DNA from 3 places in the Brevibacillus sp. M2.1A genome. Region 2 is predicted to be linked to each of the others. Evidence: riboswitches for the same ligand, from Rfam matches in the RefSeq annotation. Region 2 holds a riboswitch; each other region holds the start of a gene.
The links. Region 2 has a riboswitch for cobalamin ahead of HP567_RS09230 (hypothetical protein). Riboswitches for the same ligand answer to the same signal wherever they lie in the genome.
Positions count from the first base shown of each region.

Region 1 (3,275 bases), 2.1 Mb from region 2:
CCAGAGTTAGCGGGTGCACAATTAAGTATTCTTGCTCATGAGAATAAAGAGGAAATCGCAACACTGCTAGTGGAAGGACTCGGAATGAAGGTTCCTGTCCAACACAGCTCCGGCGAATATGCGAATCATTTGGCGATTTTGCGTGTTGGAGCGAACAAGTACACCTTTGCGCAAGACTGGAGAGAAGTGTACATCAGTGAAATCAACTACTGTGCGTGTCGCATACCTCCAGGGGCCCATGGATTGTTGGTTCACCATATCGATTATCCAGGCGTGATTTATGATGTCTCACGAAAACTGGCCGAGTATGAAATCAATGTTTCCAAGTTGAATGTATCGCGCGAGCAAAAAGGGAAGAATGCCCTGCTTGTCTCTGTGACTGATGAAGAGATTACACCGACGATTGTTTCCGCCATCGAAGAGCTGCCCCAAATCACCAGAGTGTTATCACTACAGTAAGCAAATCATGATAAACAAAAACTGCCCGTTTTTAGCGGGCAGTTTTTTTCGTAGCGAATTTGAGTCCATAGCTAATGAGGACTGGCAAAACAGACGAATGATTTTCGTCAGCAAATTCTTTAAAGGAAGCCTTGATTTGACCTTTACCCATGGAGGATAATCGTTCGACCATCGCCAGGGATTTTTCTTTGACCAAGAACCGGCCATCGTTTTCCAACTCCCCAATGGTGAGGAGCGCATGGACGTCGAGATCATCTGTCAGCAGCTTCGGTAATTGACTCTCCTTCGCAAGCAGCACGCTCTCATTCCAATGAATCGAGGGACTGCCAGCTATATAACGTTGAAAAGCATGTGGTTTGGTCAAAAGTACATGCAAAACAAACAAGCCACCTAGCGAATGTCCAATAATCGCTTGCTGCGTCCGATCGATGGGGAAGTCATTTTCAATGCTAGGCTTGAGATCCTCCTCCAAAAAGGTGAGGAACTGCTCCGCTCCCCCCATCTGAGGCCACTCTGTACCACTTGGGTTGCAAGGAAGCTCTGAGGCTGGAACTTCATATGTGTAATCAAAGAAACGGGCAGGATGGTACGGACCCTCCGTTGGATAGCCAATCCCGACGACGATAGCAGGATACACACCAGTTCGTTCAGGGCCACGTGATTGTATCCGTATCGCTTCGGTCATGGTGGCAAAAACAGAGTTGCCGTCTAGCAAATATATGACGGGAAAACCTGATTCCGGAGCGGGATCAGCAGGTATACTTACGAAAATGTGATAGTCTCGCTCTTGATAGGTCATGTTTTTACTGTATGAACGAGGAATGACGACAGGTTGATAGTCGGTGCTTTTCATGAAGGCTACTCTCCAATCTCCCCAAGGCTAACCAGCACGCACAAAATCTATTATATGAACGAGAACCAGAGATTGGCAATAGCCGAAAAAGGAGAATAGTTAGTTTTCGAAAAGAGCCCATACTGAGCTTGACTCCTACGATATATTGAGGTAAAGTAAGTTTTACCAACTACATATTGATGCGGTAAGGTGTTTGCCAGCCAGATTTGGTAGACTTAATAGGGAAGTCGATGAGAATCCGACGCGGTCCCGCCACTGTAATGAGAGAGTTCCATTTGCGAAAAAATGCCACTGATCCTGAAGGATCGGGAAGGTGTAAATGGAGCGATGATCCAAAAGCCAGGAGACCTGCCTAACCGCTTGCACTGTTTACCCTACGGGAGATAGGGAAGTGTTCGAGCGCTCAATTCGCATTGGCGAATTGCTAGATGGAAGTCATCACGCGCATTCGGCATGTAAACGTCGGATGCGCTTTTACTTTGGCTAAATAACATACATACAGAGTAAAAATAGTAGGATAGGATGAGGGACATGCTAATCGCTTATGATTCAAAAACAGGAAACGTCCGAAGATTCGTCAACAAAATTAATTTGCCACATGTGGAAATTAATCAAGATATGGTGCTGGACGAGCCATTCATTTTGGTCACATACACGACGGGATTCGGACAAGTGCCGGAGAAGGTGGCGACGTTCCTGAAGCGAAATCATGTCCATCTGCGCGGAGTATCTGCCAGCGGCAACCGCAACTGGGGAACCAGCTTTGCCAAAAGCGCGGATACGATCGCGAGCCAATATGGCGTTCCGGTGATTTCTAAATTTGAACTGTCCGGTACCGGCCGTGACGTGGAACAATTTACGAGTGGGGTGGCAGCAATTGCGGCATATTGAACTGAACAACGAACTGATGCAGCGTGGCAACGACGGATTTTATCAACTGGAAAAGGATCGGGAAGCGGTTGCGGTCTTCATGGAAGAAGTGCAGTCCAACACGATGACTTTTAACAGTGTCAAAGAACGCATGGACTATTTGATCGAGAATGACTTCTATGAAAACGTCTATGAAACATACACGGTTGAGCAGGTTGATGAAGTTTTCCGTTTGGCCTATGACGCTGATTTTCAATTTGCTTCGTATATGGCTATCTCCAAATTTTATAAAGATTACGCCTTGAAAACGAACGATAAATCGATGTACTTGGAGCAGTACCCAGACCGGGTGGCCGTTGTGGCACTGTCCCTTGGACAAGGTGACTTTGAGCTCGCCAAGCGTTTAACAGTATCCATGATGGACCAACGTTTGCAACCAGCGACACCAACTTTCCTGAACGCAGGCAAAAGCCGCCGTGGAGAAATGGTCTCCTGCTTCTTGCTCGAAATGGATGATTCACTGAACTCTATCAACTTTATTTTGGGCACTTGTATGCAGTTATCCAAAATTGGCGGCGGGGTAGCCGTGAACCTGTCCAAGCTCCGCGGACGAGGAGAGCCGATCAAAGGCGTCGAGGGCGCGGCAAAAGGTGTCATGCCAGTCCTCAAGTTGTTGGAAGATGCATTTTCCTACGCGGATCAAATGGGCCAACGCAAAGGCTCAGGTGCAGCGTACTACAACATTTTCGGCTGGGATATCAACGAGTTTCTCGATTGCAAAAAGATCAATGCAGATGAAAAAGCGCGCATCAAAACGTTGTCCATCGGCCTGATCGTACCAAACGTTTTCTACAAGCTGGCTGAGGAAAACAAGCCACTGACTGTGTTTGCTCCGTACTCCGTGTACAAAGAATACGGCGTGCATCTGGATGATATGGACCTCGATGACATGTACGAGGAGCTCCTGGCAAACGATCGCATCAAGAAAAAGACCGTGATGAGCGCACGCGAGATGTTGACCAAAATCGCGATGATCCAAATGGAATCAGGCTATCCGTACATCATGAACAAAACGAATGCGAACAACAATCAT
Region 1 is NZ_JABSUY020000001.1:3,915,095-3,918,369, reverse strand. It holds gene HP567_RS18790 (ACT domain-containing protein) at 1-459, shown strand, start outside; gene HP567_RS18785 (alpha/beta hydrolase) at 491-1,312, opposite strand; cobalamin riboswitch at 1,483-1,682, shown strand; gene nrdI (class Ib ribonucleoside-diphosphate reductase assembly flavoprotein NrdI) at 1,844-2,203, shown strand; gene nrdE (class 1b ribonucleoside-diphosphate reductase subunit alpha) at 2,190-3,275, shown strand, end outside.
Region 1: another riboswitch for cobalamin. It lies ahead of nrdI (class Ib ribonucleoside-diphosphate reductase assembly flavoprotein NrdI); the one in region 2 lies ahead of HP567_RS09230 (hypothetical protein).

Region 2 (3,275 bases):
TCATGTGCCGTCAAACCGGGATACATCGCACAGTTGCGGATCAGAACGCCTTTTTTGCCGAGCCGTGCCTGCAATTGTTCGGCTGACAATCCTTCTGGCGAGCGCAGTAGCAAAAAATTTGCCTCCGAAGGCCATACCTGCCAGCCCAACTCACTTCGGATGCTATCAGTTAAATACGCACGTTCTACTTTTATGAGCCTGCGCGTCTGTTCCTCGTATCCCTGCTCCTGCAAGCACAGTTCGCCTGCCAAAAGGGCCAGTGCATTCACGCTCCAGCTCACTTGCTTTTGGCGCATTTTCGCAATGACATCCGGGTGCGCAATCGCATAGCCCAGGCGCAATCCCGGGATCGCGTACATTTTCGTCATCGACCGCATCAAAATCACACGGGGAAAGTGGTCCAGCTGCGTCGCCAATGTATACTGCCGCTTTTCCTCTACAAAATCGAGGAAAGCCTCATCCACGATGAGCCACGTATTGGTCTCTTTCGTCCATTCCGCCATTTGGCGTAGCTCATCCGGCTGATACAGAATTCCTGTCGGATTGTTTGGTGACCCGACAAATACGAGATCACACTGCGTAAAAAGCGTGTACAGCTCGGCAGGATCGGGCTTGTACCCGTTCGCTTCCTTCCCGAAGCAGCCAATGACACGGGCTCCATACTGCTCGGAAAGTTGCGCGTATTCCGAAAAGCAAGGATATACTACTCCAACTGTTTGCGGCGAAAGACCGAGGATGGCCAGTGCCATCGCCTCCGCTGCACCATTGGCAGGCAGCAACCATTCCTCCGGCACTTGCAGCCGTCTCGCCAGTGCCCGACGAAACACACGATGTCCAGGGTCTGGGTAATGCGTAACAGCAGCCAACGAAGCCAGCAGCATCTCACGGACGCTCGCTGGCATCCCCAGCGGATTAATATTGGCACTGTAATCCAGAAACTGCCCGGGCTCTCGACCAAAGCGCTGCGCTGCGGTCAGCAAGTCTCCGCCATGACCATACGTCTCTATTACACCTGCGCTTGTCAAAATTCTACCCCCAGCACAGCTGGAATCCCTTCATCGTAGTAATGCTTGATTGGCTTCATCTCTGTCACCAAATCTGCGATGTCCAAAATCTCCTGCTTTGCTGCCCGTCCCGTAATCACGAGGTGGATATGACTTGGCCTGTTTTGAATCGCTTCCAACACATCGGACAATGGCAACACATCGTCAATCGGGAAGCGGTCAATCGCCAATGCATTATTCAGCTCATCCAGAATAACGACATCGTACGCTCCGGAAGAGAGCTTCTCGCTCGCAAACGCCCAAGCTTCTTTCAATGCCTGACGATGCTCCTCCGGTGTCTTCGTCCAGGTGAAGCCGACGCCCATTTGCACGATTTCAATGCCCAATTTATCGAAAATAATCTTTTCTCCGTATGTACGCTCTGGAGACTTGATGAATTGAACCATCAGCACCTTTTTCCCGCGCCCTGTTGCCCGCACAGCCAATCCGACTGCTGCCGTTGTTTTTCCTTTGCCGTCTCCTGTGTAAACGAGGGTCAAGCCCCGCTTCTTATCGTTTTTCTCCATCGTGACCACCTCAAAAAGTGACGTATTTTACTCCGCTGTTCCATCCATACTTTCCGAAGCAACAAAACGGTCATGACCGTTTTGTTGACCGCAAGCGGTCGCATCCACTTTTGTGAAAAACGTCGAGACGTTTTTCACAGAAAAAAAGCGCTCTGTTTCCCCAGTACGTAAGGAAAAACAAAGCGCGGATAGCTGAAAAGCAACAATCCTCACCTCTTCCTTTGACCCGAAGGAAATCAGTGTAAACATAAAACAGGCAGGTCTCCTGGCTTGAGGATCATCGCTTTTCTTCTCCTTCCCGCTCCCGGATGGGCAGTGGATGGCATGGTGCCTTGAAGAATAGCTACTCTCTTACAGTGGCGGGACCGCGTTGGCTTTTCACCAAACTTCCCTTTTAACCTTGCTCCTGCGAATCGGTTTCGCAAAAACAAGGACCTGTTTCTCTTCCATATGTAAATGTCATTCGTTTCGTTGACAAGCACTTGCTTTAATAATAGCAAAAGCTACCGAGGATTCAAGCAAAAGCTGCGATTCGTCGCAGGTGTCTATTGGCAGAAAAATAAGATAATCACCGTTTACTTACCTGAAAATTTTCGTTACCCTATTGGCAAAACAATCGAAAGTGGTGTGCAGTCATGCTATTTCCTCCGATTCCAAAAATACCCGACATGATTCTGCCCAGCCCACTGCCGATCAAGGAATGCGGCGAACCGATGATCCCCCTCTCTTCCTTTACGGAGAAAATCACGGTCTATCCAGCCTACTACCACGAGGGCTATGCCGGAACACAGCCAGAAGCTTTTTTGCGAGAAGGGGCAGCACGCAGGCTCGCCACGGCAGCCGCCCAACTGCCCGTAGGCTACAAACTCGTCGTGCTGGACGGCTGGCGCTCGTTCGAGGTACAGGCATCGTTGTATGAACGTTTTCGTGAAGCTTTGCTTTTACAAGGCTGGCAGGAAGGACCTGCACTCACGGAAGAATTGAGCAAATTCGTCGCATATCCAACAACAGACCTCTCCAAGCCGTCCCCTCACCTATCCGGTGGCGCAGTCGATCTGACTATCGCAGGACCTGATGGCTGGCTGGAGATGGGAACAGACTTCGATGATTTCAGTGACAGGGCTGATACTCGCCATTATGAAGAGCTCGTACAGCCTACCCCAAAAGACATCGAGATTCGCGACAATCGACGATTGCTCTATCATTTGATGACCGCTGCCGGATTCGTCAACTATCCGCAGGAGTGGTGGCATTTTGAGTATGGTACGCGCACTTGGGGACAAAAAACGCAGCAAGAGCCGATCTATGGCGGTGTCTTGTCGATGTAACCACAAATACTCAAGTATTCAGCCGATAAAGGCATGAGCCCGGTCGATACCGTACTCATGCCCAGATGGCCGCTCACTCCTCAATAAATTCCTGTACCTTTTAGGTCACTGGTATTTCAGAAGATGCTGCTGAAATCAAAAGGCTTTTGTTGTATTCAGGTGACAATACAATATTTGTATAAGTTCCGCGACCAGACACATAGTGATAGGAATGCTCGACCCCTGCTGGGATAAAAATAGCTGCTGGACTCTCAACAGTCTTCTCTTCATCACCGAGTTGAACATGACACACTAGCCCAGTGCCATCAGGTGCATCTCCCCAAAAGAGGAAGGCACTGTCACAATGATGCGCATGTCTGTCTACATGTTTTTCAGGA
Region 2 is NZ_JABSUY020000001.1:1,856,614-1,859,888, reverse strand. It holds gene cobD (threonine-phosphate decarboxylase CobD) at 1-1,025, opposite strand, end outside; gene cobO (cob(I)yrinic acid a,c-diamide adenosyltransferase) at 1,022-1,570, opposite strand; gene HP567_RS09230 (hypothetical protein) at 1,598-1,819, opposite strand; cobalamin riboswitch at 1,809-2,024, opposite strand; gene HP567_RS09225 (M15 family metallopeptidase) at 2,206-2,898, shown strand; gene HP567_RS09220 (homocitrate synthase/isopropylmalate synthase family protein) at 2,999-3,275, opposite strand, start outside.

Region 3 (3,275 bases), 2.8 Mb from region 2:
AACAAGTAAAATACATCATTGTGACACATATTCATTTGGATCATGCAGGAGGAGTAGGACTGTTTTTGAAGGATTGTCCAAACGCAAAGGTCGTCGTCCACCCGAAAGGTGCACGTCATCTCGTAGATCCGAGCCGACTGATCGCAGGGGCGAGAGCGGTTTATCACGATGATTTTGATCGATTGTTCGATCCGATCGTGGCAGTTCCCGAGGAGAGGCTTTTGATTCGCGGCGACGGGGATACACTGAAGATCGGAGAAAATTGCGTGTTAGAGTTTCTGGATTCGCCGGGACATGCCAATCATCATTTCAGCATCTACGATCCCGTAAGCCGCGGCATGTTCACAGGGGATACGGCAGGTGTACTTTATCCACAGCTTCAAAAGGATGGCATACACCTCGTGCTGCCATCTACTTCGCCGAATCAGTTTGACCCAGATGCCATGTTAGCGTCTCTAAGCCGTTTTGAAGCGCGCAAGCTAAATCGCATTTACTTTGGTCATTTTGGGATGTCTGAGCAGGTAGATGATGTGTACCGTCAAATACGTGAGTGGCTCCCCGTGTTTGTGGAGGAAGGAGAGTCAGCGATTGCTGCTGGACAAACCTATGAAGAACTGTCTCGTACGCTGTTGGAACGAATCTCGGATCATCTACAGTCACAAGGCATCAGTGGTGACCACGACGTTTTCGAAGTACTCAAGCTCGATTTGCAAGTATGCTCCATGGGCATTCTGGATTATTTGCACAAACGAGAATAATAGCCTGTGAAAAGCTTTACATTTGCCTGAACCTTTTGTTCAGGCGTTTTTCATTTTTAGTTAGGCAAGAAAGTATTGGCTTACGTGTTTGTCATTCTTTTTTCATCCAAGGAATGCTATGATGTAGGATGAATCATGGACTGTGACAATTTCAAACGTAACAGCAAATAGGTGCCTCGTCTTTTAAAAAAAGATCGGGTGAAAAGGGAAGTCGGTGAAAATCCGACGCGGTCCCGCCACTGTAAATCGGCTCGTTCCTCAGCCGTAAGCCAGGAGACCTGCCTGTTTGTTTTCGTGCCTGTTGCCTTCGCGGAAAGGATCGGCCTATTTCAGGAAGCAGACCATCCTGTCTGTTTGCCCTGAGGTGCCGACCCTTTGATTTCCGAATGGAAGCAAGGGTCGCTTTTTTTATTGGAAGGTACAGTCAATCAGACATGACGAAAGGAAGTTCTACATATGAAACGTTCATTGCGATTCATGATCCCACTACTGGTAGCGGCGAGCCTCGCGGGTTGTGCGGGTAATGATAACAGCCAGCCAGCACCAGGTGGACAAACAGGTGCACCGCAGACAACACCGCAAGAGAGCGCGGCCGAGCAGCCTGCAAAACAAACAACGTATCCATTGACAGTCACGGATGCGACTGGAAAAGAAGTAACCTTTGCAAAAGCTCCTGAGCGAATCGTCTCAACATCACCTGCCGAGACAGAGATATTGTTCGCATTAGGCTTGGAAGATCGGATCGTAGCTGTCTCAGACTATGACGATTATCCAGAAGCGGCGAAGGCAAAGCCGAAAATTGGCGGCGTCGTCAAACCGAATGAAGAAGCCATTCTCGCTCAAACGCCGGATATGGTCGTTGGTGGGATTTCGATGGAGAAGCCAGTGGCTGACAAGCTAAAATCTCTCGGAATGCCCGTCTACATTACTCATCCGACAAAGATGGATGACATCCTTAACAATGTTTTAACAATGGGAGTTATCACGAATACACAGGAACAAGCCGAAAAAGTCGTCGCGCAAATGAAGAAAGACATCGCGTACGTTCAAGATGCAGTGAAAAATGTAAAACCGGAACAGAAGAAAAAGGTATACCTGGAATTCTCTCCAGGCTGGACAGTCGGAAAAGGCGAATTCATGGACGAACTCATCACACTGGCTGGAGCGACAAATATTGCTTCTGACACCCAGGGCTGGAATCCGATCAGTGAAGAAAAGATTTTGCAAAACGACCCAGACGTCATTTTGTATGCGAGCGGAATTACCGATGAAAAGACCGGCGTCAAGCTGGAGGATATGATCGCGAATCGCAATGGTTGGGATAAAATGAAGGCGATTCGTGAAAAACAAATCTTTGGCATGGACCAAAATATTTTGTCCCGTCCTGGTCCGCGCATTACACAAGGCTTGATCGAAGTAGCCAAGGCGATTTACCCTGACTTGGTGAAATAAAATGAAGAAACGATTGTTCATATGGGGAGGAGTCAGTTGTCTCGTCCTTCTGGCATCAATAGTCATCAGCATCTCGATGGGGGCGGCACAACTCCCGATCTCACAAGTATGGCTCATCCTGCTCCAGCAGATCCCGGGCTTCTCTGACTGGATTGCCGTAACGTGGCCAGAGTCATCTGAGCAAATTGTCATGAAGGTTCGTTTTCCACGCGTTGTATTGGCTGTCTTGATTGGGGCTTGCTTGTCGCTTGCGGGAGCGGGCTTTCAGGGAGTTTTGCGCAATCCGCTCGCCGATCCGTTTACGATGGGCGTGGCATCAGGTTCTGCTGTCGGAGCAGCCTTTTTGATCCTGTTTGGCTTGCAAATCAGCTTTTTGGGTGCATGGAGCACGCCTGTCGTCGCATTTCTTACAGGACTGCTCAGTCTATGGATCGTACTCGGACTCGCGAACACGCAAGGAAAGCTCCAAACAGAGACCCTGATTTTGTCTGGAGTTGTGGTGCAGGCTTTTCTCGGCTCGCTCGTTTCCTTTATGGTTTCGCTATCCGATCAGACGGTGAATGAGATCGTGTTCTGGCTGATGGGCAGCCTGTCATTTCGGGGCTGGGCCTTTACGTACGTCTTGATTCCGTACTTGGTCATAGGTGGAATGGTGCTGGTGAGCTATGCGCGTTCCTTGAACCTTTTTGCATTGGGCGAGCGGCAGGCTGCGCATCTTGGCGTCCATGTGGATCGAACAAAGATGGTGGTTCTGGTCGTCTCGACTCTTTTGACGGCAGCGGCGGTTTCTATCGCGGGAATTATCGGGTTCGTTGGCCTGGTGGTACCGCACCTCGTCCGTATGCTGGTTGGTCCTGACCACCGTATTTTGCTGCCGATGGCTGCGATCTGCGGTGGCATCTATGTGCTGTGGGCCGACACTCTCGCCAGAATGCTGCTAAGTCCCACAGAAATCCCGCTCGGTGTCGTGACAGCATTTCTGGGAGCACCGTTTTTCGCTTATTTATTGAAGCAAAATAAACGCTTTAGGAAGAGGTAACGTAAGCTTATGATCAATGTGCGCAG
Region 3 is NZ_JABSUY020000001.1:4,616,226-4,619,500, reverse strand. It holds gene HP567_RS22235 (MBL fold metallo-hydrolase) at 1-758, shown strand, start outside; cobalamin riboswitch at 911-1,058, shown strand; gene HP567_RS22230 (ABC transporter substrate-binding protein) at 1,215-2,210, shown strand; gene HP567_RS22225 (FecCD family ABC transporter permease) at 2,212-3,249, shown strand; gene HP567_RS22220 (ABC transporter ATP-binding protein) at 3,259-3,275, shown strand, end outside.
Region 3: another riboswitch for cobalamin. It lies ahead of HP567_RS22230 (ABC transporter substrate-binding protein); the one in region 2 lies ahead of HP567_RS09230 (hypothetical protein).